DNA from 3 places in the Halomonas sp. ISL-56 genome. Region 2 is predicted to be linked to each of the others. Evidence: predicted binding sites of a transcription regulator. Region 2 holds the regulator's gene; each other region holds the start of a gene.
What was found. Region 2 encodes sigma-54, which starts transcription at its own class of promoters, with help from an activator protein. Its sites were predicted from a motif close to TGGCACNNNNNTTGCTNT; they were not measured.
Positions count from the first base shown of each region.

Region 1: a site for sigma-54 is predicted at 2,252-2,269, ahead of J7J49_RS16275 (amino acid ABC transporter substrate-binding protein). Genes of this name have one in related genera too.
Region 3: a site for sigma-54 is predicted at 2,419-2,436, ahead of J7J49_RS05985 (NarK family nitrate/nitrite MFS transporter). Genes of this name have one in related genera too.

Region 1 covers NZ_JAGGRO010000019.1:91,085-98,501, reverse strand. The annotation lists gene hemE (uroporphyrinogen decarboxylase) at 116-1,228, shown strand; gene speE (polyamine aminopropyltransferase) at 1,228-2,094, shown strand; gene J7J49_RS16275 (amino acid ABC transporter substrate-binding protein) at 2,380-3,405, shown strand; gene J7J49_RS16270 (amino acid ABC transporter permease) at 3,508-4,698, shown strand; gene J7J49_RS16265 (amino acid ABC transporter permease) at 4,714-5,814, shown strand; gene J7J49_RS16260 (amino acid ABC transporter ATP-binding protein) at 5,950-6,678, shown strand; gene J7J49_RS16255 (RidA family protein) at 6,856-7,248, shown strand; gene J7J49_RS16250 (sensor domain-containing diguanylate cyclase) at 7,288-7,417, opposite strand, start outside.
Region 2 covers NZ_JAGGRO010000016.1:150,326-157,742, forward strand. The annotation lists gene yjgA (ribosome biogenesis factor YjgA) at 1-373, opposite strand, end outside; gene pmbA (metalloprotease PmbA) at 544-1,884, shown strand; gene J7J49_RS14310 (HPr family phosphocarrier protein) at 1,900-2,169, opposite strand; gene rapZ (RNase adapter RapZ) at 2,214-3,143, opposite strand; gene J7J49_RS14320 (PTS sugar transporter subunit IIA) at 3,248-3,718, opposite strand; gene hpf (ribosome hibernation-promoting factor, HPF/YfiA family) at 3,723-4,031, opposite strand; gene J7J49_RS14330 (RNA polymerase factor sigma-54) at 4,130-5,545, opposite strand; gene lptB (LPS export ABC transporter ATP-binding protein) at 5,689-6,414, opposite strand; gene lptA (lipopolysaccharide transport periplasmic protein LptA) at 6,468-6,962, opposite strand; gene lptC (LPS export ABC transporter periplasmic protein LptC) at 6,975-7,417, opposite strand, start outside.
Region 3 covers NZ_JAGGRO010000007.1:71,670-79,086, forward strand. The annotation lists gene J7J49_RS05975 (CZB domain-containing protein) at 1-1,102, shown strand, start outside; gene J7J49_RS05980 (patatin-like phospholipase family protein) at 1,214-2,233, shown strand; gene J7J49_RS05985 (NarK family nitrate/nitrite MFS transporter) at 2,603-3,955, shown strand; gene J7J49_RS05990 (nitrate regulatory protein) at 4,051-5,328, shown strand; gene J7J49_RS05995 (SDR family oxidoreductase) at 5,493-6,179, shown strand; gene J7J49_RS06000 (LLM class flavin-dependent oxidoreductase) at 6,301-7,293, shown strand; gene J7J49_RS06005 (GNAT family N-acetyltransferase) at 7,317-7,417, shown strand, end outside.

The DNA.
Region 1 (7,417 bases), on a different contig from region 2:
ATTTTTGCCATCGAGTACGCCGCTCTAATGGCTATCTTCAAGTACAATTGCGTTCATACGTTCCCCGATACGGCTTCAAGTACGATGCGGGCAAATTTCTTAAGAGCAAGTATCTATGACCCCTACACCTTTGCAAAATGATCGATTCCTTCGCGCGCTAGCGCGTCAGCCCGTCGACCGCACCCCGGTGTGGATGATGCGCCAGGCGGGCCGCTATCTGCCGGAGTACCGCGCCAGTCGTGCCGATGCAGGCAGCTTTATGGACTTGTGCCGCAACCATGATCTGGCCTGCGAAGTCACCCTGCAGCCCTTGGAGCGCTACCCGCTGGATGCCGCCATTCTGTTTTCAGATATTTTAACCATTCCCGATGCCATGGGTCTGGGGCTCTATTTTGAAACCGGCGAAGGCCCCAAATTTCGTAAAACTGTGCGCACCGCGGAAGAGGTCGCCGCACTCAGCGTACCCGACGCCGAGCGCGACCTGGATTACGTGATGCGCGCAGTGTCGACCATTCGCCGCGAGCTGAATGGCCGTATGCCGCTGATCGGTTTCTCCGGCAGCCCCTGGACATTGGCGACGTATATGGTCGAGGGTGGTTCCAGCAAAGACTTCCGCCATCTGAAAACCATGCTCTACGATACGCCGGATACCATGCACCAGTTGCTGGATACCCTGGCCCACGCGGTGACTGACTACCTGAACGCGCAGATCCGAGCGGGCGCCCAGGCAGTGCAGATTTTTGATACCTGGGGCGGCGCGCTGTCTACACCCGCGTACCTGGAATTTTCGCTGCGCTACATGGAGCAAATCGTTTCCGGACTGATTCGCGAGCACGAGGGACGCCGCGTACCGGTGATTTTGTTCACCAAAAACGGCGGCCAGTGGCTTGAGCATATCGCCTGTGCCGGTGCCGATGCGCTAGGTATCGACTGGTCTACCGAGCTTTCCGATGCGCGCGCTCGCGTTGGCCACAAGGTAGCGCTACAGGGCAACTTGGATCCCAACGTGCTGTTTGCCCGCCCCTCAGCTATCCGTGCTGAAGTGGCTCGCGTGCTGGAAAGCTACGGCCACGGCCCTGGCCATGTGTTTAACCTGGGCCACGGCATCAGCCAGTTTACCAACCCCGATAACGTCACCGCCTTTATGGAGGCGCTGCACGAGCTAAGTCCGCAGTATCACCGCGATATTCCGACGCACACAAATGCACAGCATTCAGGAGCCAATTGATGAGCGATTTACGCGACGACCAGTGGTTTACCGAAGTCTTCGATAGCCACGGCAGCGCTTTCTCACTAAAAATCTCTGCAAAGCTGCTGGATGTGCAGAGCGAGTACCAGCACCTGGAGGTTTACGCCACCGAGACCTACGGCAACCTGATGGTGCTGGATGGCTGCGTGATGCTGACCGATCGCGATAACTTTCTTTATCACGAGATGATCGCTCATCCGGCACTGTTTACCCACCAGGATCCCAAGCGAGTGGTGATTATCGGTGGCGGCGACTGCGGCACGCTAAAAGAAGTGCTCCGCCACCCAGGCGTAGAGAAAGTTACCCAAATTGATATCGATGAAGAAGTTACCAAAGCGTCTGAACGCTTTTTCCCGTCGTTGGTAGAAGCAAATAACGACCCGCGCGCCGAGTTGCTGTTCGCTGATGGCGTCAAGTGGGTCGACGATGCACCTGATGAGAGCATTGATGTACTGATTATCGACTCCACCGACCCGGTTGGGCCTGCTGAAGGGCTGTTCAAAACCGACTTTTTAAAGCGCTGCCATCGTATTTTGAAAAGCGGCGGCGTGATGGTGCAGCAGAGCGAATCACCGCTTTACCACACGGGTTCGATCATTCGTGAATTACGCCACGATATGCTTGAAGCGGGTTTCAACAGCGTTGCCACACTGCCTTTCCCGCAGCCTGTTTACCCCTCAGGCTGGTGGAGCGTGACATTGGCGGGTAAAGCCACCGATGTGAATACGTTCCGCGAACAGGCGGCCGCCAGCCACGACCTGCCCCTTGAGTACTACAGCGTTGAAGCCCATCGTGGCGCGCTCGCCCTACCGCCGTTTATGCGCAGGGCATTCGCAAGCGAATAAACCGCACTCCGATTGCCCGCCTTTCTGTTACCGCTCACCTCAGCTTGCCCTATAAAGGTGCAAAGCGAGTTGAGCGGTAACTTTTTTGCACCTAGACCTTCGTCTTGAATTCGTTGAGTAGCGTTGAAAAGCGCTGAATTAACGCCTGTACCCTTGTTGGCATCTTCCTTGCTAGGTTTAGTTACATGCTACGGCATGCATAGCGATACCAATTACTGATTTCAGCGACTGATTTCAATAGCTGATCTTCAATAGCTGATTTTCAATAACTTCGAGGGAAACTAAATGTTCAATAAAAAACACCTAGCGCTGCTAGCGTCCGCTGGCTCACTTAGCCTAGCGGGAATGGCGACTGCTCAAGCCGATACCTTGGAAGATACGATTGAGCGTGGCGCCGTTCAGTGTGGTGTGAGCGATGGTTTGCCGGGCTTCTCCGCACCCGATGACGACGGCAATTGGCAGGGCCTGGACGTTGATGTTTGCCGCGCAGTAGCGGCAGCGGTACTCGGCGATGCAGAAGCCGTTAACTACATTTCCCTTAACGCCGTTGAGCGCTTCACCGCCCTGCAGTCTGGCGAAGTTGATGTTCTGTCACGCAACACAACCTGGACGACCACCCGCGACACTACCCTGGGTCTGAACTTCACCGGCGTTAACTTTTACGACGGCCAAGGCTTCATGGTCTCTCGCGATTTGGGCATTACCGGTGCCGATGAGCTCGACGGTGCCTCCATCTGTATTCAATCAGGTACCACTACAGAGCTGAACCTGGCTGACTACTTCCGTGCTAACGACATGGAATTCAACCCAATCGTATTTGATACCTCTGAGCAAACTGTGGGTGGTTATCAAGCTGGCCGCTGTGACGTGCTGACATCTGATACTTCTCAGCTAGCTGCACTGCGTATCCAGCTTGATGACCCTGAAGCGTCAATGATCCTGTCTGACGTTATTTCCAAAGAGCCGCTGGGCCCTGTGGTTCGTCAGGGTGACGACACTTGGTTCAACATCGTGAAATGGTCGCTGTTTGCGATGATTAACGCAGAAGAGTACGGCGTGACCAGCGGAAACGCGGAAGAGATGCTCAGCTCTGAAAACCCCGATGTAGCTCGCTTGCTTGGTCAAGACGGCAACTATGGCGAGGGCATGGGTCTTGAAGCGGACTGGGCTTACAACATCATTAGCCAAGTCGGTAACTACGCTGAAAGCTTCGAACGTAACGTGGGTATGGACTCTCCGCTGGAAATTGAGCGCGGTGTAAATGCCCTGTGGAACGACGGCGGCTTCCAGTACGCTCCCCCGATTCGCTAAGCGTCTCGCTTGACCCCGGCCCGCCGCCCTCTTCACAGGTTTCTGTTAAAAGGGAATAGGCGGGCCATCTGATTGACCTTCCGTATCGCGGAGACGCCACCCATGTCTGTAAGACCTAACGCTCGCCCCGCCGGCCAAAAGCCGCCGTTTTGGCGAGACCGCGCTAAGCGCGCACTTATTTTTCAGCTCATTTTAGTCGCGGTTGTTGCGGCTTTCCTGATCTATATTATCGGCAATACCCAAGCCAACCTGAATGCTCGCGGCATCACGACAGGCTTTGGCTTCCTGGGCAACACAGCAGGCTTTGGTATTGGTCAAACCTTAATCGAGTACTCCTCCCAAAGCACCTACGGCCGCACCTTCATTATCGGCTTGCTCAACACGCTGTTAGTGGGCGGACTAGGCGTGTTAGCGGCTTCGATTATTGGTTTTATTGTCGGTATTGCGCGACTATCGCCCAACTGGCTAATCGCTAAGCTAGCCAACGCGTATATCGAAACGTTTCGTAATATCCCGCTGTTGCTGCAAATCTTCTTCTGGTATTTCGCGGTACTGCGGACGCTACCTAGCGCCAGGGAAAGTATGGCGTTTGGCGAAGCCATTTTCCTGAACGTGCGTGGGCTGTACCTGCCCCAACCGCTGTTTGAGTCTGGATTTGGGCTGATCCCCGCTACCTTTGTGGTGGCAATCATTGCCAGCATTGCACTGGTCATTTGGAACAAGCGCCGCCATGAAGCCACCGGGAAGCGCCTGCCGGTCTTCTGGATGTCGCTGGTGATTATTTTTGGCCTGCCATTGCTGGTATTGGTGGCCACCGGTGTCCCGGTCACCTGGGAGATGCCGGTACTGCGCGGCTTTAACTTCGGCGGTGGTATCACCATCATCCCCGAATTTTTGGCCCTGTGGCTGGCGCTGTCTATCTATACCGCATCGTTTATTGCTGAGATTGTGCGCTCGGGCATCCAGGCCATTCCCCATGGCCAAACGGAAGCCGCCCAGGCATTGAGCTTGCCGCGCAAATTAGTGTTACGTTTGGTGGTCATCCCCCAGGCCATGCGCGTCATCATTCCGCCGCTCACTAGCCAATATCTCAATCTGATTAAAAACTCGTCACTGGCCACCGCCATCGGCTACCCCGACTTAGTCTCGGTTTTCGCCGGTACCACGCTCAACCAGACCGGTCAGGCCATCGAAGTAATTGCCATGACCATGGCGGTTTATCTGATCATCAGCTTGCTGGTGTCCATGTTCATGAACTGGTTCAACGCTCGCGTTGCGCTAGTTGAACGCTAGGCCGGAGGCGACCCCATGATTCACAATAAAGAAACCATACCTCAGCGCCCGGCTCCTAAAGGCACCATTGGCCCGATTGCCTGGCTACGCGGCAATCTGTTCAACGGCCCTATCAACAGCATCTTTACGCTGCTGGGCCTGTATGTACTGTACCTGCTGGTGGTACCAACGGTTCAGTGGGCGTTTATTGATGCCGACTGGGTGGGCGATAGCCGTGAAGACTGCTCACGAGTAGGCGCCTGCTGGGTATTCGTCAATGCGCGCTTTTCTCAGTTTATGTACGGCCTTTATCCGAGCAGCGAATATTGGCGCGCCAACATCGTGTTTGCCATGTTTGCCGGCATTATTGCCTGGATGGTCATCCCGCGCCTGCCGTTCAAGCGTTGGATGGCACTCTTTGCGCTGCTGATCTTCCCGGTAATCGCCTACGTGCTGCTTCACGGCGGCTACTTCGACCTACCACGTGTTTCCACCCACCGCTGGGGCGGTTTGATGCTGACCCTGCTACTGGCCAGCGTGGGGATGATTGGTGCGCTTCCTATTGGCATCGTGCTCGCCCTTGGGCGACGCTCGAACATGCCCATCGTCAAAACCTTCTGCGTGATTTTTATCGAGTTTTGGCGCGGTGTGCCGCTCATCACCATCCTATTTATGGCCTCGGTGATGCTGCCGCTATTCCTACCGTCAGAACTCAGCGTTGATCGCCTGGTGCGTGCATTGATCGGCCTGACGCTATTCCAAAGCGCCTATATGGCCGAGGTCATTCGTGGTGGTTTGCAGGCGATTCCTAAAGGGCAGGATGAGGCCGCCGCAGCGCTAGGGATGACGTATTGGAAGCGCATGGGGCTGATCGTGATGCCGCAAGCGCTAAAAATGATGATTCCGGGTATCGTTAATACGTTTATCTCGCTGTTTAAAGACACCACCCTGGTGATGATCATCGGGCTGTTTGACCTGTTGGGCATTGTGCAAGCGGCGCTTTCCGACTCGCGCTGGCTGGGCTTCTCTATCGAGGGGTATGTATTCGCCGCGTTCGTGTTCTGGATCTTCTGTTTCAGCATGTCGCGCTACAGCCAGTATTTAGAGCGCAAGCTAAACACCGGCCATAAGCACTAGCTCAGGTACTAGTTCAATCGCTAGTTCAAGAGCGAGCGCCGCATCTCATTACGTTTTAAGTAGGATTTCAACATGACACAAGCAGCCACAAACACCTCTGAAACCAGTACGTCTGACACCAGTACTTCTGACCTAATGGTCGAGATGCGCAACGTTAACAAGTGGTACGGCGATTTTCACGTACTGCGGGATATCTACCTTGAGGTGAAGCGCGGCGAGCGTATCGTGGTGTGCGGCCCTTCGGGGTCGGGTAAATCAACGCTGATTCGCTGCATTAACCACCTTGAAGAGCATCAAAAAGGTGAAATCGTGGTGGGCGGTATACCGCTAACCCAAGACGTTAAGCGTATTGAGCAGATTCGCCGTAGTGTCGGCATGGTGTTTCAGCACTTTAATCTGTTCCCGCACTTATCAGTGCTGGAAAACTGCTGTATCGCGCCAATGTGGGTACAAAAGAAACCCCGCAAAGAGGCCGAAGCGCTGGCGATGGAATATCTGGAGCGGGTACGCATTGCCGAACAGGCGACTAAATACCCAGGGCAGCTTTCGGGTGGCCAGCAGCAGCGGGTGGCGATTGCCCGCTCGCTGTGCATGCACCCTGACGTGATGCTGTTTGACGAGCCCACCTCAGCACTCGACCCCGAGATGATCAAAGAAGTGCTCGACGTTATGGTGGAGCTGGCGGAAGAGGGCATGACCATGATCTGCGTGACCCACGAAATGGGCTTCGCCAAACAAGTGGCTGACCGGGTCATCTTTATGGATCAGGGTCAAATTATTGAAGAAAACGCACCTGAACCCTTCTTCAACAACCCACAATCCGAGCGTACTCAGCTGTTCCTAAGTCAGATCCTCGGGCATTAATACACAGCCCTAGCAACAAAGTAGCTGTGGATAAGTACCTCATCATGGGCCTCACTGGAGGCCCATGATGTTGAGCAGTCGTTTAAAATAGCCGCTATTACAAACGGCTATTACAACTAGCTATTAAAAACAGTTATTAAAAACAGGTATTAAAAACAGTCAAAAAAGGATAAACACATGATTGAAAAGCTGTTTATTGACCGCGCGCCTCAGCCCATCGCCCCCTTTTCCCACGCCTGTCGGGTAGGCGACTTGGTGTTTATCACTGGGCAAATGCCGACGGTGCCCGAAACTAACGAGATGCTTTTGGGCACCTTCACCGAACAGACCCATCGGGTGATGCAGAACCTGGCGATTGTGTTGGAAGAAGTCGGCAGCGCCTTCGAATATGTGGTGCAGTCCCGGGTATTTATCACCAATATGGGCCACTTTGAAGAGGTGAATAAGGTCTACGCAAGCTACTTCCCGCAGCCGTTACCCACTCGCACCTGCATTGGGGTTACTGGTTTAGCGGGCGGTGCAGATGTAGAAGTCGATATGATTGCTTGGATTCCACCGTCTCAGCAGTAAACCTTGTAGCAGTAAGCAACCCCTTGTCAGGCGTCTTTTTCACGGCTGCCAGTACGCTACGACGCGATTGCGTCCCGCTTCTTTAGCGGCATAGAGGGCTTGGTCAGCCTGGCCGACGGCCACTGCCTGACTCTGGTCTAAATCACTGGAGAGCGCCAAGGGCGCAATG
Region 2 (7,417 bases):
CTTCGTCAATTAAGCGTTCCCGCCATTTTTCCAGTCGGTGGAAGGCATGGTCGCGCTGCTCCTGCTCCTGATCGATGGAATCGAATACGCCTTGAATGGCGGTGAGATCCTCTTTACGGATTAGCTTACCGACATACTGCATATGACGGCGGCGACCTTCATGGGAACGAATGCGCGAGGTTTCCTCGATAGCGCGCAGCATATCGTCAGAGAGGGGGAAGCGGGCGCGTTCCGCCGGTCGCATGGCGATTAAGGTTTCCCCAAGTGCCTGTAAGGCATGCATTTCACGTTTGAGTTGCGACTTGCTAGGGCGTTCTTCCTGCTCTTCTACTTCATTAGTACTTAGGACGGGATCGGGACGTTGCTTACGCATAGTGTGACTCACAGACAAGATTCGTGGCGGCATTATACCAGCTGCGAGTACAACATTGATTCGCCGAAGATACTCTCTTGAAAGATACTCTCTTGAAAGACGTTCTCTTGAAAGACGTTCTCTTGAAAGATATTCGGTTGAGAGACATTCGGTTGAAAAAAGGAGGCCATATGGCACAGGCATTTGATGCATCCGCGCAGCAGTCGTTATTGACCGCGCGTGCCGAAGAGGCGCTAGCGCTGGCAAAACGCTTGGGCGCGGATGCTGCCGAAGTGGGCGCCAGCGTTGATCAGGGCATCGGCGTTAGCGTTCGTCAGGGTGAAGTTGAAACGGTTGAGTTATCCCGTGACCAGGGCATTGCCGTCACGCTTTACGTGGGCCAGCGTAAAGGCAGCGCCTCGTCCACAGACGCCAGCAGCGCCTCGATTCAGGCAGCGGTGGAGAAAGCGCTGGCGATTGCTCGTTATACCGGCGAAGACCCGGCCGCAGGGCTAGCTGACGCTTCTCTGATGGCCGCCGAGTTGCCCGATCTAAAAGTGCACTACCCCTGGGCCCTGACAACGGATAAGGCGATTGAGCTGGCGCTTGCCTGTGAGCAGGCGGGGCGCGACGTTGAAGGCATTTCCCAGTCGGATGGCGCGTCACTTTCCAGCGGCGAAGGGGTACGCGTTTACGCCAATAGCCACGGCTTTTTAGGCACCCAAAAGGGCAGTAGTCACTCACTGTCATGCATGCTGATTGCCCAAGACGCGGCCGGTATGCAGCGCGACTACGACTATACCTCTGCCCGCGACCCCAAGACGCTGCGTGACCCCGCCGAGGTGGGCCGCGAGGCCGCCGCGCGCACGCTGCGCAGGCTGGGTGCTAAACGTCCCCCCACGGGTACCTTTCCGGTGCTGTTTGACCCCTCGTTGGCCAGTGGCTTAATTGGCCATCTGCTTGGTGGTTTAGCCGGTGGCGCGCTCTACCGTCAGGCCTCGTTTTTGTGTGACCGGCTCGGCACACCATTGTTTCCAGACTGGTTTAGTCTTGAAGAGCGGCCCATGGATATTGGTGCCACGGCCAGCTCGCCATTTGATGGCGAGGGTGTGCAAACCCGCAATAATCGCTTTATCGATCAGGGTAGCATCGCAAGCTATATGCTCTCTGCTTACAGCGCTCGTCGGTTGGGTATGCATACCACGGGGAATGCCGGTGGGGCGAGGAACGTAAGGTTAGCGGCGCCGCTGCAATCACGCGAAAGCCTGCTGCAGGAGATGGGCAGGGGTATTTGGGTGACTGAGCTGATGGGCCAAGGCGTTAATGGCGTGACCGGTGATTACTCCCGCGGTGCAGCAGGTTTTTGGGTCGAAAACGGTAAGGTGCAGTACCCGGTTGAAGAGTTCACCATTGCCGGTAACCTAGATCGGATGTTTGCTGGATTAGTCGGGATTGGCGATGACACTGATACCCGTGGCAGTGTTCACACGGGTAGTTGGTTGATTGATGCGATGACGGTGGCGGGTGACTAACAGGTATAGCGGCGGCTACTGATCTTCCTCGAAGCGGGCATCGAACAGCGCTTGAATGGCTTCAAGCGCCTGTTCGGCGTCATCACCTTCGGCGTTGATCGTTAGCTCGGTACCGCAAGGGGCGGCTAGCATCAGCAGTGACATGATGTTGGCGGCGTCAGCTACCTGTTGCTGTTTGTAAACACGTATTTTAGCCGTAAACTGTTGGCCGCATTTGACCAGTTTTGTCGCCGCGCGAGCATGTAGCCCGCGTTGATTGGTAAGTGTGAGTATTCTTTCTGGCACCCTGGTTCCTTCTCGCCGAGTGGTGTCATTAATGGATAGACGCGCTAAGTCTCTTTCCGTTCGTTGTTGGAAGTAGCGCTGAGGAGAGCCGCCGCCGACTGTTCACCCAAGGTGTAGTGCAGCCCCAGTTCACGATGGCGTAGTTGAACGTCGCCCATGCTAGTGGTCAACCTCTCCGCCAGCTTCTCGACCATGTAGACCGAGCGGTGTTGGCCACCGGTGCAGCCAATCGCGATGGTCATGTAGCTGCGTTGGCTATTCTGGTAAGCGGGTAGCCAACGCTCAAGCCACGCCAAAATATCGTTGCTCATGGCGTCAACAATAGGGTAGCTGCTCAAAAAAGCCACAATATCAGCGTCACGGCCGGTGAACTGGCGCAGCGTTGGATCCCAGTAAGGATTCGGCAGGCAGCGCACGTCGAAGACCAAGTCAGCATCTAACGGCACGCCGCGTTTGTAGCCGAATGACTCAAGGGTCAGCGTTAGCTTATCGCGGTGCTGGTGCGCTACCTGGTCGGTAATGCGACGGCGTAAATCGTGTACCGATAACCGTGATGTATCGATCAGTAAGTCGGCTAGGTCGCGAATATCCTCCAGCGTCTCTTCTTCTTTATTAATCGCTTCTTCGAGGGTCATTTCACTATCGCGAGTCAGCGGATGACGTCGCCGGGTAGCCGAGTAACGCTCAAGCAGGATGCGGGCATCGGTGGTCAAGTAAATCACTTGAAAGTTAATTTTACGCTGGCGCAGCTCCTCTAACAAAGAGGGCAAGCGCTCCAGCGCTCCCGGCAAATTACGGGCATCAATACTGACCGCCAAATGAGCACGGTCACCCTGGCCGCGTAATTCGTCCACCAACGAGCCCAGCAGCATAGCGGGGAGGTTATCAATCGCGTAGTAGCCAAGATCCTCCAGCGCCTGTAGAGCGATAGATTTACCTGAACCTGAGCGGCCGCTAATGATCACCAGTTGCATAGAGTCTCTCTTTGCCTTGGTCAAGCTGCGTTAAGGGTGGTGAGCGAAACATACACCTGCGGTGCCTAACCTTAAATAGGTTTTAAAAAAGGTTTTAAGACCAGTTAGGCCGCTGATTGCTCACGAATTTTGGCGGTGATGAGCTCAAGCAATTCACGCTGACTGGCCGCTTTACGCAGCAGCTGGCGTGTATCCGCATCATTCATGATGGTCGCTACTTGGCCGAGCAGTGAAAGGTGCGTGTCATCTGCTTCTTCGGGTACCAACAGTACAAACACCAGGTCTACCGGGTCGCCGTCGATAGCGTCAAAATCAATCGCTTCTGACAATTTTAAAAAACCAGCGATAGGGGCGGTGCAGTGGGGGCTACGCGCATGGGGAATAGCCACGCCGTTACCAATACCGGTGCTGCCTAAGCGTTCACGGCCGATTAAACGGCTAAACACTTCTTGGCTGTCCAAGCTGGGAATATTTTGGGCAATAAAGGTGCTGTAAAACTCCAGCACCCTTTTTTTGCTGCCCCCGGGTACGTCAAATAGAACGCGTTCCGGGGGAAGTATGGTTTCCAACGTCATTGAATTAACGCACACCTGCGCCTTGGGCGCGAGCTTGTGCTTTTTCCTTGTGTTTAACGAGTTGACGGTCGATTTTATCCGCTAGGGCGTCGATAGCGGCGTACATATCACTGTCTAGGGCTTCCGCATGTAAGTCAGCACCTGCGGCGTGCAGCGTACAGGCGGCCTGCTGGCGCTCTTTCTCCACTGATAAGGTGACTTGCACCGTAGTTATATTGTCGTAATGGCGCTCTACACGCTCAAGCTTTTCGTTGACATAGTCACGCAAGGCGTCAGTCAGTTCTACGTGATGACCAGTGATATTTACTTGCATTGACGTACTCCTTATCCATCGGACTGTACTTCGATTGTAACCCTTTTTGCCGCGTTGCAAAGCCCTTGTCGAGAGTTTCCCTGAAACGGCAGCAGGGCCTAGCGTAAACGGCGCCTTTCGCTGGAGGAGGGGATGCCCATGGCTTCACGATATTTAGCCACCGTGCGACGCGCCACCTGCACGCCCCCTTCGCCTAATAGCGTGACTAAGCGGCTGTCAGAAAGCGGTTTGCCAGGGGGCTCCTCTTGAATCAGTTTTTTGAGACGCGCGCGGATGGCGGTACTGGAGTGACTGTCGCCATCTTGGCTGCTCACCTGGCTCGAGAAAAAGTACTTAAGCTCAAAAACACCGCGGGGCGTATGAATGTATTTCTGCGTCGTTACCCGCGAGATAGTTGATTCGTGCATCTCAACGGCTTCGGCAATATCGGCCAATATCAGCGGCTTCATGGCCTCTTCGCCGTGCTCCAAAAAGCCAATCTGTCGGGTGATAATTTCGCGACCAACCCGCAATAGCGTATCGTTACGGCTAGACAGGCTCTTAATCAGCCAGCGCGCTTCCTGCAGGTGCTCTTTGAGAAACTGGTTATCATCGCTTTTGTCCGCACGCTTAATCAAGCTGGCGTAGTCGGGCTGAATGCGCAGCCGTGGCAGGGCCTCTGGGTTGAGCTCTAAATGCCAGCCATCTTGGTCGTGGCGGACGACTAGATCGGGCGTTACATAACTGTCGTCGGTATCGCCGTAGGCGCTACCTGGACGTGGGTCGAGGCTGCGAATGAGTAGGATAACATCGGCCAGCTGCTCGTCATCAAGCCCGAGACGGCGCTTAAGCAAGCGCATATCATCCTTGCCGAGCGCTTCAAGAAACTGCCGAACGAGACGGCGGGCGGGAACCAGCAGTGGTGTATCGTCGGGAAGGGCGGCGAGCTGCAGCATCAGGCATTCACGCAAATCGCGGGCAAAGATACCGGTTGGCTCAAACTGTTGGAGCTTGAGCAGCGTGGTTTCCACTTCGCGCTGACTAAGCCCGTCAATGCCCTGGGCACGAAGTCCTTCACGGATATCGTTGAGCGGCTGGGTTAGGTAGCCATTAGCATCTAGCGCGTCGATTAAGCTCTCCGCGACAAGCTGTTCACGGGCGCTAAAATCGGTCATGGCAAGTTGCCACAGCAGGTGCCCGTGCAGGCTCTGTCCGGCTGCCTGGCGCTCAAAGTCGGGGCCTTCGCTGCTGCTACCACCCTGGCTACCCATATCTTGATAGGTATCTGACCAGTCGCTATCTACCGAGAGCTCAGTAGGGATGCTCTCTGACCACTCTTCTTCTTTAGGCTCGCTGACAGCCTGCTCACTAAATTCATCTTCTTGCTCCAGCATGGGATTGGCGTCTAGGGCCTGCTGAATTTCTTGACGAAGGTCCAGCGTCGAAAGTTGCAACAGCGCAATGGCCTGCTGCAACTGGGGCGTCATGGTCAGCTGTGTGCCGATACGCAGTTGGAGAGAAGCTTTCATGACCATCTGAGAACCACTCGTTAATCGGAATGTTCCACACTAGTGCGAGTGAGTGCCGGGTGCAAGTGCAATAAGCATGCCATTGGTAGTAAAGTTGTTGTAAAGCGCTATTTAGTGGGTGAAAAGTCAGTTTAGAAGTGAAAATAATCTTAGAGGCGAAAATCTGCGCCCAAATAAACATCCCTTACTTTTTGGTTGGTAAGTATTGAAGCTGGCGAGCCGCTGGCGATGATTTGCCCATCACCGACGATATAGGCGATATCGCAAATATCCAGGGTTTCACGCACGTTATGGTCGGTAATCAGTACACCGATATGGCGCTGCTTCAGCGCACGAATGATGGTTTTAATTTCGCCCACAGAAATGGGATCAACGCCAGCAAAGGGCTCATCGAGCAAAATAAAGGCAGGCTCTGTTGCTAAGGAGCGTGCAATTTCCACGCGTCTGCGCTCGCCGCCCGAAAGGCTCATGCCGAGGTTGTCACGAATGTGAGTGATATGAAAGTCTTCGAGTAGCGCTTCCAAGCGCTGTTCCCGGTCGCTGCGATTGAGCTCTTTGCGCGTCTCGAGTATCGCCATAATATTGTCAGCAACCGAAAGTTTGCGGAAGATAGACGCCTCCTGGGGGAGATAGCCGATACCTGCTGCTGCGCGCTCGTGCATGGGTGCGCGGGTTAAATCCACATCGTCGATGCCCACTTCGCCAGCATCGGATTTTACCAGCCCGACAATCATATAGAACGAGGTGGTTTTGCCGGCACCATTCGGGCCAAGTAGGCCGACCACGCTGCCTTGGCAGATTTCCAAATTGATGTCTTTGACCACGCGGCGGCGTTTGTAGCTTTTGGCTAGGTGGTGGGCATAAAGGGTTTTGATCGGCGTAAGAATTTGGTTCGGCGTAGTGTCAACAGTTGCCACAGCTCGGCTCCCTATTGTTCAGGCTGAAGGGTCATACGTATGCGCTGGGGCTCGCTGCCGTCAACGTCAGAGCGTGCTTGAATCACTTCACGGTCAATAAAATATTCAAGCCGCCCGCCGCTGAACTTGTCCTCTTGCTGGGTCAGCTCGGCTTGGTCAATCAGTTCTACGCGGCGTTCAGCGACATGATAAATAATCCTTCTTGCCCAGCCCTCAGTGGGGCCATCCTGACCTTGTGCTTGATGACGCAGGTAGGCGCGCTCACCGGTGGAGGTTGCCGTCGAAAGTTCGCCGGCCTCGTTGCGTTTGATCTCTACCCGATCACCTCGCAACTGCATTTCGCCCTGACGTATCTCTACATCCCCGGTATAAACGGCGGTGCCAGCCCGCTGGTCGAGATCTAAACGGTCGGCTTCCACTTCCACAGGGGCCTGTTGTGAAGTTTGGGCCAGTGCCGATAATGGCATCGCTAGCGCAAATAGGGCGGTGTAAATAAGTGCTTTCATGGCGACTCCTCTTTAAGGTTGCGTGGCCGGGGGGTGTGTGCCGCGCACATTATCAGTTAGGCGTACCCGGCTATCGTTAAGCCACACGTCCATACGTGAAGCGCGCATTTGCTGGGGCGGTTGCTGTAACAGTACCGGTGTTGCACTCCAGGCATGCTGAGTTACCCCATCATAATGCAATAGCTCGGTATCTAGCTGCCAGCCTTCATCAGGTGCGATCAAGCGAGCCGAGCCTGACAGTAACAGCGCTTGGGTAGCGGTGTTGAGCGTGCCTACATCGGCGCTAGCCAGCCACTGGCGCCCCTCATTGTCATACAGAACGGCTTCGGGCTCTTCCGACCAGGTTTCGCTTTGCTGAGGCGTATGGATAAGACGCGGTGTTGTCAGCGACTGCAAAACGCTGCCGTTATCACCGAATAGCGTAATTTCAGCATTTTCCAGTACGTGACCTGGTT
Region 3 (7,417 bases), on a different contig from region 2:
TCAAAAAATTCGTCGCCTGGAACAGGAAGTCGCCGACTTACGCGCTCAGCTTGTCGCTGCCACCCCTTCTCCCAGCTGCCGCTTGTTAAGCCTGGTGAAACCGGCACACTCTATCGGCATGCTGCAAGCGAGAGGGGCCGATATGCTGGCTTCTCTGAATAGCGGTATTCAGGAGTACGCTGACCAGCTTGCCGGCGAGCGTGCCACTCTGACGGAGACGAATAATTTAATTGCTGCCGCTGAACAAGCGGTCAATAGCCTTGATCAGCGTTGCCGCGACACCGAGCATGCCGAAGCGTTACCCCCGTTAGTACTGGCCAAAACCTTACACGCCCTAAGCCAGTTGCAGGTCGCGCTTGCGCGCAGTGCGGGCCACGCCCAAGCGTTAGCGGTTAGTACAGCGCTCGAAACAGCTCATAGCCAGGGCCTGCTGGGCAGCGCTGACGCCGCCACCCAGCCATCGCCGGGGCTGGCAGCCATTGCTGATGACGTTCACCGCTTAGCACTTACGATGCATCAATTGAGCCACCAACTCAGCCTGCTGATGGAGCAAGTGAATAGCCAGGTAAGAGAGCACTCACAAGCCGTGGTAAAAAAGCGTTTGGTCGATGATGAGATTGCCCACTCGGCGCAAACAGCCAAACTGGCATTGCATCAGCTCGCTGATCAAACCCAGCATATGCACAAAGTAATCCATCACAGCGCTACCGCTGCATTTTTACACTCCGCCAAGCTTGATCATGCAGTATGGAAATGCCGGCTTTATAAGCAGTTACTGTCTGCCAATACAGATACCCCGCTAGAAGATCATCACCAGTGCCGTTTAGGCCGCTGGCATCAGCAGGGTGAAGGTTACCAACGCTATGCACGCACCGATGCTTATCGAGCGCTGACGGCGCCCCATCGTCGTATGCACGACAGCGGCGCTGAAGCACTCAAGTTTGCCCGCCTGGGTGACCGCAATGGCCAACTGGCCGCTTTAGGCGTCATGGAAGAAGCCAGCCAGCAGCTCGCTCTGCAGTTGGACAACCTCATGGAACACGCCATGTTTGAGGCGCCCTACTCAACCAGCCATCGCTCTCCGTTAGCAGGGGCGCCTTAAGCGCCCATCGTAGAGCTGCCCGCTAAATAGCCTTTCGTCTTCTCTCGCTGCCTATGCCATGCTGTTTCTACTGCAATCACTCTCCCCACCAGTGACAATAGGAAAAAGCATATGGCACAGGTCAAAAAGCTAGACCTCGCGTTACAAGGCGGCGGCGCTCATGGAGCCTATACCTGGGGGGTCATTGATCGCCTACTGGCCGATGATCGTATTGAAATTGAGGGTATCAGCGGTACCAGCGCCGGAGCTATGAACGGCGTGGTGATGGCCGATGCGCTGACACGAGGTGATAAAGCAACCGCTCGGCAAGCACTCCACGATTTTTGGCAAGCGGTGAGTCGTGCGGGCATGGCCAGCCCCATCCGCCGCTCCCCCATGGATATATTAACCGGCAACTGGAGCCTCGATCACTCGCCCGGCTTTATTGCCATGGATCTGTTAAGCCGTGTGGTCTCCCCCTACCAACTCAACCCACTCAACATCAATCCGCTGCGCGATATCGTCGCCAGTCATATCGATTTCGAGCGGGTGAGAAAATGCCAGCAGCTCAAGCTGTTTGTAGCGGCCACTAATGTACGCACGGGCAAACAGCGCGTATTCCGCCGCGAAGAGATGAGCGTTGACGCCGTGATGGCCTCCGCCTGCTTACCCTTTATGTTCCAAGCGGTGGAGATCGACGGCGAAGCGTATTGGGATGGCGGCTATATGGGAAATCCAGCGCTGTTCCCCCTCATGGAAGAGTGCAGCGCGCGAGATATTCTGCTGATACAAATCAACCCTATTAGCCGCAATGAAGTCCCCACCTCAGCGTCGGCGATTATGAACCGTCTTAACGAAATCACCTTTAATTCAGCGCTGATTAAAGAGATCCGCATGATCGCACTACTTAAGCACGCCCTTGATGAGCAAGGTATTAAAAACAGCTACCAACAAGCGTTGTTCCACCGCATCAGCGGTGAGCAGGCGCTGGAAGGGCTCTCAGTGTCCAGCAAATCCAATTCCGAGTGGGCTTTTCTATGCCATCTATGTGAACAGGGCCAAGCAGCCGCCGAGCGCTGGCTAAGCGAGCATTTCGATGCCATCGGCAGCTACTCTACGCTTGATATAGACGCCGTCTATTTGCATGAATAGCGGGCGACGCCCACTACGTTTAAAGCTCTTCTTTCAGAACTCTTCTTTTAGAACTCTTCTAGCACCAAGATGCCGCAAAATGCGGCACTGCATGCCCAATCATGCAGCATAGCCTTGATCACTCATCGCTCACACGCGCAGCAAAAATAAATTAACATGCTGATTTTTAGCAACAAACATTCAACTGGCAAACTACCTGCATAACTCCTACCAGTGGTGGTAGGCGTGGACCAGGCCCAACTGGGTACGAGTGCGTCGAACCTGACCTTCAACGGTGAAGGCATGTTCTCGTCAATTGTTTGCGTAACGCGCTAACTCGTTTTGCGTTGCGTAGCGATCAACTCGTTTTATGCCCCGTGAGGCCATCCCATGGACATACGCAACAAAGCCAACCGCATTCGGTTATTTAATTTCTCGACCCCGCAAATGCGCGCTTTCCACTTCTCATGGTTCGCGTTTCATATCTGTTTCTTTGGCTGGTTCGGCATCGCCCCCCTCATGGCGATTGTTCGTGAAGATCTTTCGCTGACACAAACTCAAATCGGCAATACGATTATTGCTTCGGTGGCGATTACCGTTATTGTGCGCCTTGCCATTGGCGTACTGTGCGACCGCATTGGCCCGCGTAAAACCTATACAGGACTACTGTTGCTAGGCGCTATTCCGGTGATGGGCATTGGCTTAGCCGACAGTTTTGAAACCTTTCTATTGGCACGCTTAGCCATAGGGGCGATTGGCGCCTCCTTTGTCATTACCCAGTACCATACCTCGATGATGTTCGCTCCCAACGTGGTGGGTACCGCCAACGCTACCAGCGCAGGTTGGGGCAACTTAGGGGGTGGCACCACACAAATTCTGATGCCGCTGATCTTCTCTGGCATGCTGATGCTGGGCGTTAACGAAGCCTTTGGCTGGCGCTTGGCGATGATGGTACCGGGCGTCGTGATGTTCTTTACCGGTATTGGTTACTGGTTTTTCACCCAGGATGCACCCAACGGTAATTTCAGCGAACTGCGTGCACGTGGCGAACTGCCTGAAGCCACGGGTGAGAACGGCGCAGCGCAAAGCTTTCTAACCGCCGCCAAGGATATCCGTGTGTGGGCACTGTTCGTCGTCTACGGCCTCTGCTTTGGCGTGGAGTTGACGATCAACAATATTGCCGCCATCTACTTCTTCGATAAGTTTGATCTCACCCTGGCTACCGCGGGTTTGATCGCTGGTTTATTCGGGTTAATGAATATTTTTGCGCGCACCCTAGGCGGCGTTTTCTCGGATCTCTTCGCCAAAAATGGGGGTTTAAAAGGCCGCGTTCGCTGGTTGTTTATAGCCTTGGTTTGCGAAGGTATTGCCTTGGTGGCGTTCTCGCAGATGCACGTACTCAGCCTCGCAATAGGCATTATGCTGGTGTTCAGCCTGTTTGTGCAGATGGCAGAGGGCGCTACCTACGGTGTTGTGCCGTTTATCAATAAAAAAGCCTTGGGAGCCGTTGCGGGCATTGTGGGCGCTGGCGGTAATGTAGGCGCAGTGGGCGCTGCTTTTCTATTCCGCAGCGAAAGCCTGACCTACCAACAAGGCCTGTTCTATCTAGGCCTCACCGTACTGGTTCTGGCCTCTTGTGTGCTGCTGGTGCGCTTTAGCGATGCCACCGAAGCAGAAGAGGCCAAAGCCTACCGCGACGCGGTGGGTGATGACGTAGGCGCAGGCGCTCTGTCGTTACGTTAAGTGCTTTCCAGTACACTCAAAGCACTCCCCTCCTGCTAAAAGCAGCAGAGCGGGAGTGCTCATTTTTAGGCGGCGAGTCACTCAAGGAAATCTCTATGTCCTCAGCGCAGCAACTGCTTCTAACCGCCATCCGTTGCGATATCGACAACCTTACCCACCTTGCCACCACCGCCGATATTGTCGGCGACATTAGTCGCTTTATTCATATGCTCCAGCGTGAACGAGGCGCCTCGACGATTTATCTAGTCTCCCAGGGTCAACGCTTCAAAAACCGTCGCGACACCTACCGGGAGCACAGCCAGCAGGCCGAAACATTAATGCGCCAACGGCTGGAAGCGCTCAGCGAGGAAGCCCGCCCCCAGGCCGCCGCGCGCTTACTACGCCGGATTGCCGCCGTTTGGTATGCGCTAGACGAACTTGGCACGCTTCGCCAGGCCATCGATACCTTTGCCATCACGCCAGATGCGGCAACTCAGGCGTTTAACCAGTTAACCAGTGGTCTGCTCGCCATTGTGTTTGAGGCCGCTGACACCTCTATCGATCCTGATATTACCCGCACCCTGGTCGCCATCTTCCACTTAATGCAGGGCAAAGAGCTGGCTGGCCAAGAGCGCGCCTGTGGCGCCTTTGGCTTTACTCATGGCCACTTCGACGAGCCCCACCGCGCCCTGCTAAACCAGCTTATGACAGATCAACAGCGCTGCTTTGACACCTTTGTCGAGTTTGCGACCCCCGAAGCACAGCAGGCATGGCAAAAAGAGCTTTCACCGCGCACGCTGTCGGGCATTTGCCAGTTGCGCGATATCGCCTGCCAACGCTCGTCGGCATCGCAATCATCGCCCAAAGAGGCACCGGATACCCTGGGTGAAACCTGGTACGAACTGACCACCCTGCGTATCGACTCAATGAAAATGGTCGAAGATGCGTTGATCTCACAGCTGAGCGTGCTTTGCCACCGCAAAATCGCCCAAGCGCAAGACGCTTTAGAGAAAACTAAAACGCAGCCGTGCACTTATGCTCCTGCGCCTTGCGAACAGCTGCTGGCGCTTAATGATGGGCAGCCGTTAGGTGACCTGACCGCTAACGCCCTCACCTCGCCATTAGGTCGCTCGCTGATTGAACTCACCCAGGCTCAGGCCAGCCGTTTACAGGGGCTTAGTGATGAGCTCGAAAATACTCGCAAAGCGCTACGTGAACGCAAACTCATTGAGCGCGCCAAGGGCCTGATCATGGCTCATCAGGAGATGAGCGAAGAGGAGGCTTACCGCTTTCTACGTAAAACATCGATGGATCAAAGCAAAAGCATGGCAGATATGGCCCAAGCTATTCTTGATCTTTCCGCAATGCTAAAAAGTAAAGATGCTAAAACGTAAAACAGTTGGGCTCTACGTTTACGGTCAATTAGCAGCGCAGCACCAATAGCAGAACAGTGCTAATAGCAGAACAGCACCAAGCTGGTTAAGCCTATATTTGCAGGATGCTGCCACCTTAGCCATGCTAAAAGCTTACTTGACTAACCAAGCAAGGAGCGCAACCCATGCAAAACCGCGTGCTATTAATTACCGGCGCATCTAGCGGCATTGGCGCAGCCACCGCCCGAGCAGCCGCTCGTGAAGGCTATAAGCTGGTACTCGCTGCACGTTCTAGTGACAAGCTAGCTGCACTGGCTCAAGAGCTGGGGCCGGAAAACGTGCTGACCTGTGAGCTAGATGTGACCAACATGGATCAGCAGCAGGCCATGGTGGAACAGGCGCTGGAAACCTTTGGCCGCCTGGATGGTGTCTTTGCCAACGCTGGCCGTGGCGGCTCACCCGGTGGCTTTAGTGAGGCCGACCACGACACATGGCGTGAGATGATCTTGACCAATATCTATGGCGTGGGCCTCACTATCCAAGCCTGCTTGCCTGCCCTTAAACGTAGCAAAGGCCATGTGTTATTAACCGGCTCAGCGGCAGGCCGCACAACCATTCCAGGCTCTATGTATAGCGCCACTAAATGGGCGGTCACAGGAATCGGCTATAACCTGCGCGAAGAGCTGCGCGGTACTGGCATGCGCGTAACACTGATCGAACCGGGAATGGTCGACACGCCCTTTTTTGATGAGTCACCGACCCATGCCTTAGAGGATCGCGACATTGCCAATGCAGTGGTTTATGCGCTTTCCCAGCCAGCCCATGTGGACGTGAATGAAATTCTTATTCGCCCCACCCCGCCGCTTGAATGAGGGGAACGCAGTCTTACAAGCCCCTTGCAATTCACCTGCACTGGCCGCATAACGTGTAATTACCAAGCGCGCTAAGTAATTCCACACTCTACGCGCCCACGAATTTATTTGCAGGTGACCCATGAGCCAACTCGCTTCCACGGCACTTTCCGTCCTCGATCTGGCACCTATTCGCCAGGGCGGCAGTGCCGCTGAGACCTTCCGCGATAGCGTTGCCCTTGCACAATTAACCGAGCGGCTGGGCTTTACCCGTTACTGGCTTGCCGAGCACCACAATATTGCCGGTATCGCCAGCGCCGCCACCGCAGTGTTGATTGGCCATATTGCGGGACAAACGTCGACGATCCGCGTGGGCAGCGGTGGCATTATGCTGCCTAACCATCCACCTCTGGTGATTGCCGAGCAGTTCGGCACCCTGGAAACGCTCTACCCTGGCCGTATTGACCTAGGTTTAGGCCGTGCGCCGGGCTCGGATGGCGCCACCATGCAGGCCATGCGCCGCAACGCTCATGCAGGCGTTGACGACTTTCCACAGTTGCTGAATGAGCTACGCAGCTATTTAGCCGATGCAGAGCCTCAACAGCGTGTGAAAGCGGTGCCAGGCCAGGGCACCCATGTGCCTATCTGGTTACTGGGTTCCAGCGGCTACAGCGCACAGCTGGCGGCCAAGCTTGGCCTGCCCTTTGCGTTTGCTGCTCAGTTTGCGCCGGGTTATTTATTCGAAGCCCTACGTTTATACCGCGACAACTTCCGCCCTTCGGAACACCTGGATAAGCCCCATGCCATGGTCGGCCTTCCCGTGATGGCCGCAGAGAGCGACGCGATGGCTCACTATTTGGCCACCACCGCGCAGCAGAAGTTTTTAAATCTAATCCGCGGTAAGCCGACTCAATCACAGCCACCGGTTGAGCAACTAGACTGGTCGCCGGTTGAGCAAGCCCAGGTCAGCCAGTTTTTAGGCGCGGCAATTATCGGTGGGCCGGAGACGGTGAAGGCGGAGCTTGAAGAGTTCCAAGCGCGTACTGGCGCCGATGAGCTGATGATTAATAGCGACTTTTATAACCACGCTGACCGCCTGCGTAGCTACGAGATCGTGGCTGAGGTCGCTCGGTAAACGCTTCGCCCTAGAGGATACTAATGACCACACTCGCTTTCTCTCCGATGACGGATGACGACTTTGTTGTTTTCTGGCCAACGTTCCAAGCCATTGTTGCTGCGCAAGAAACCTATGCGTTTGA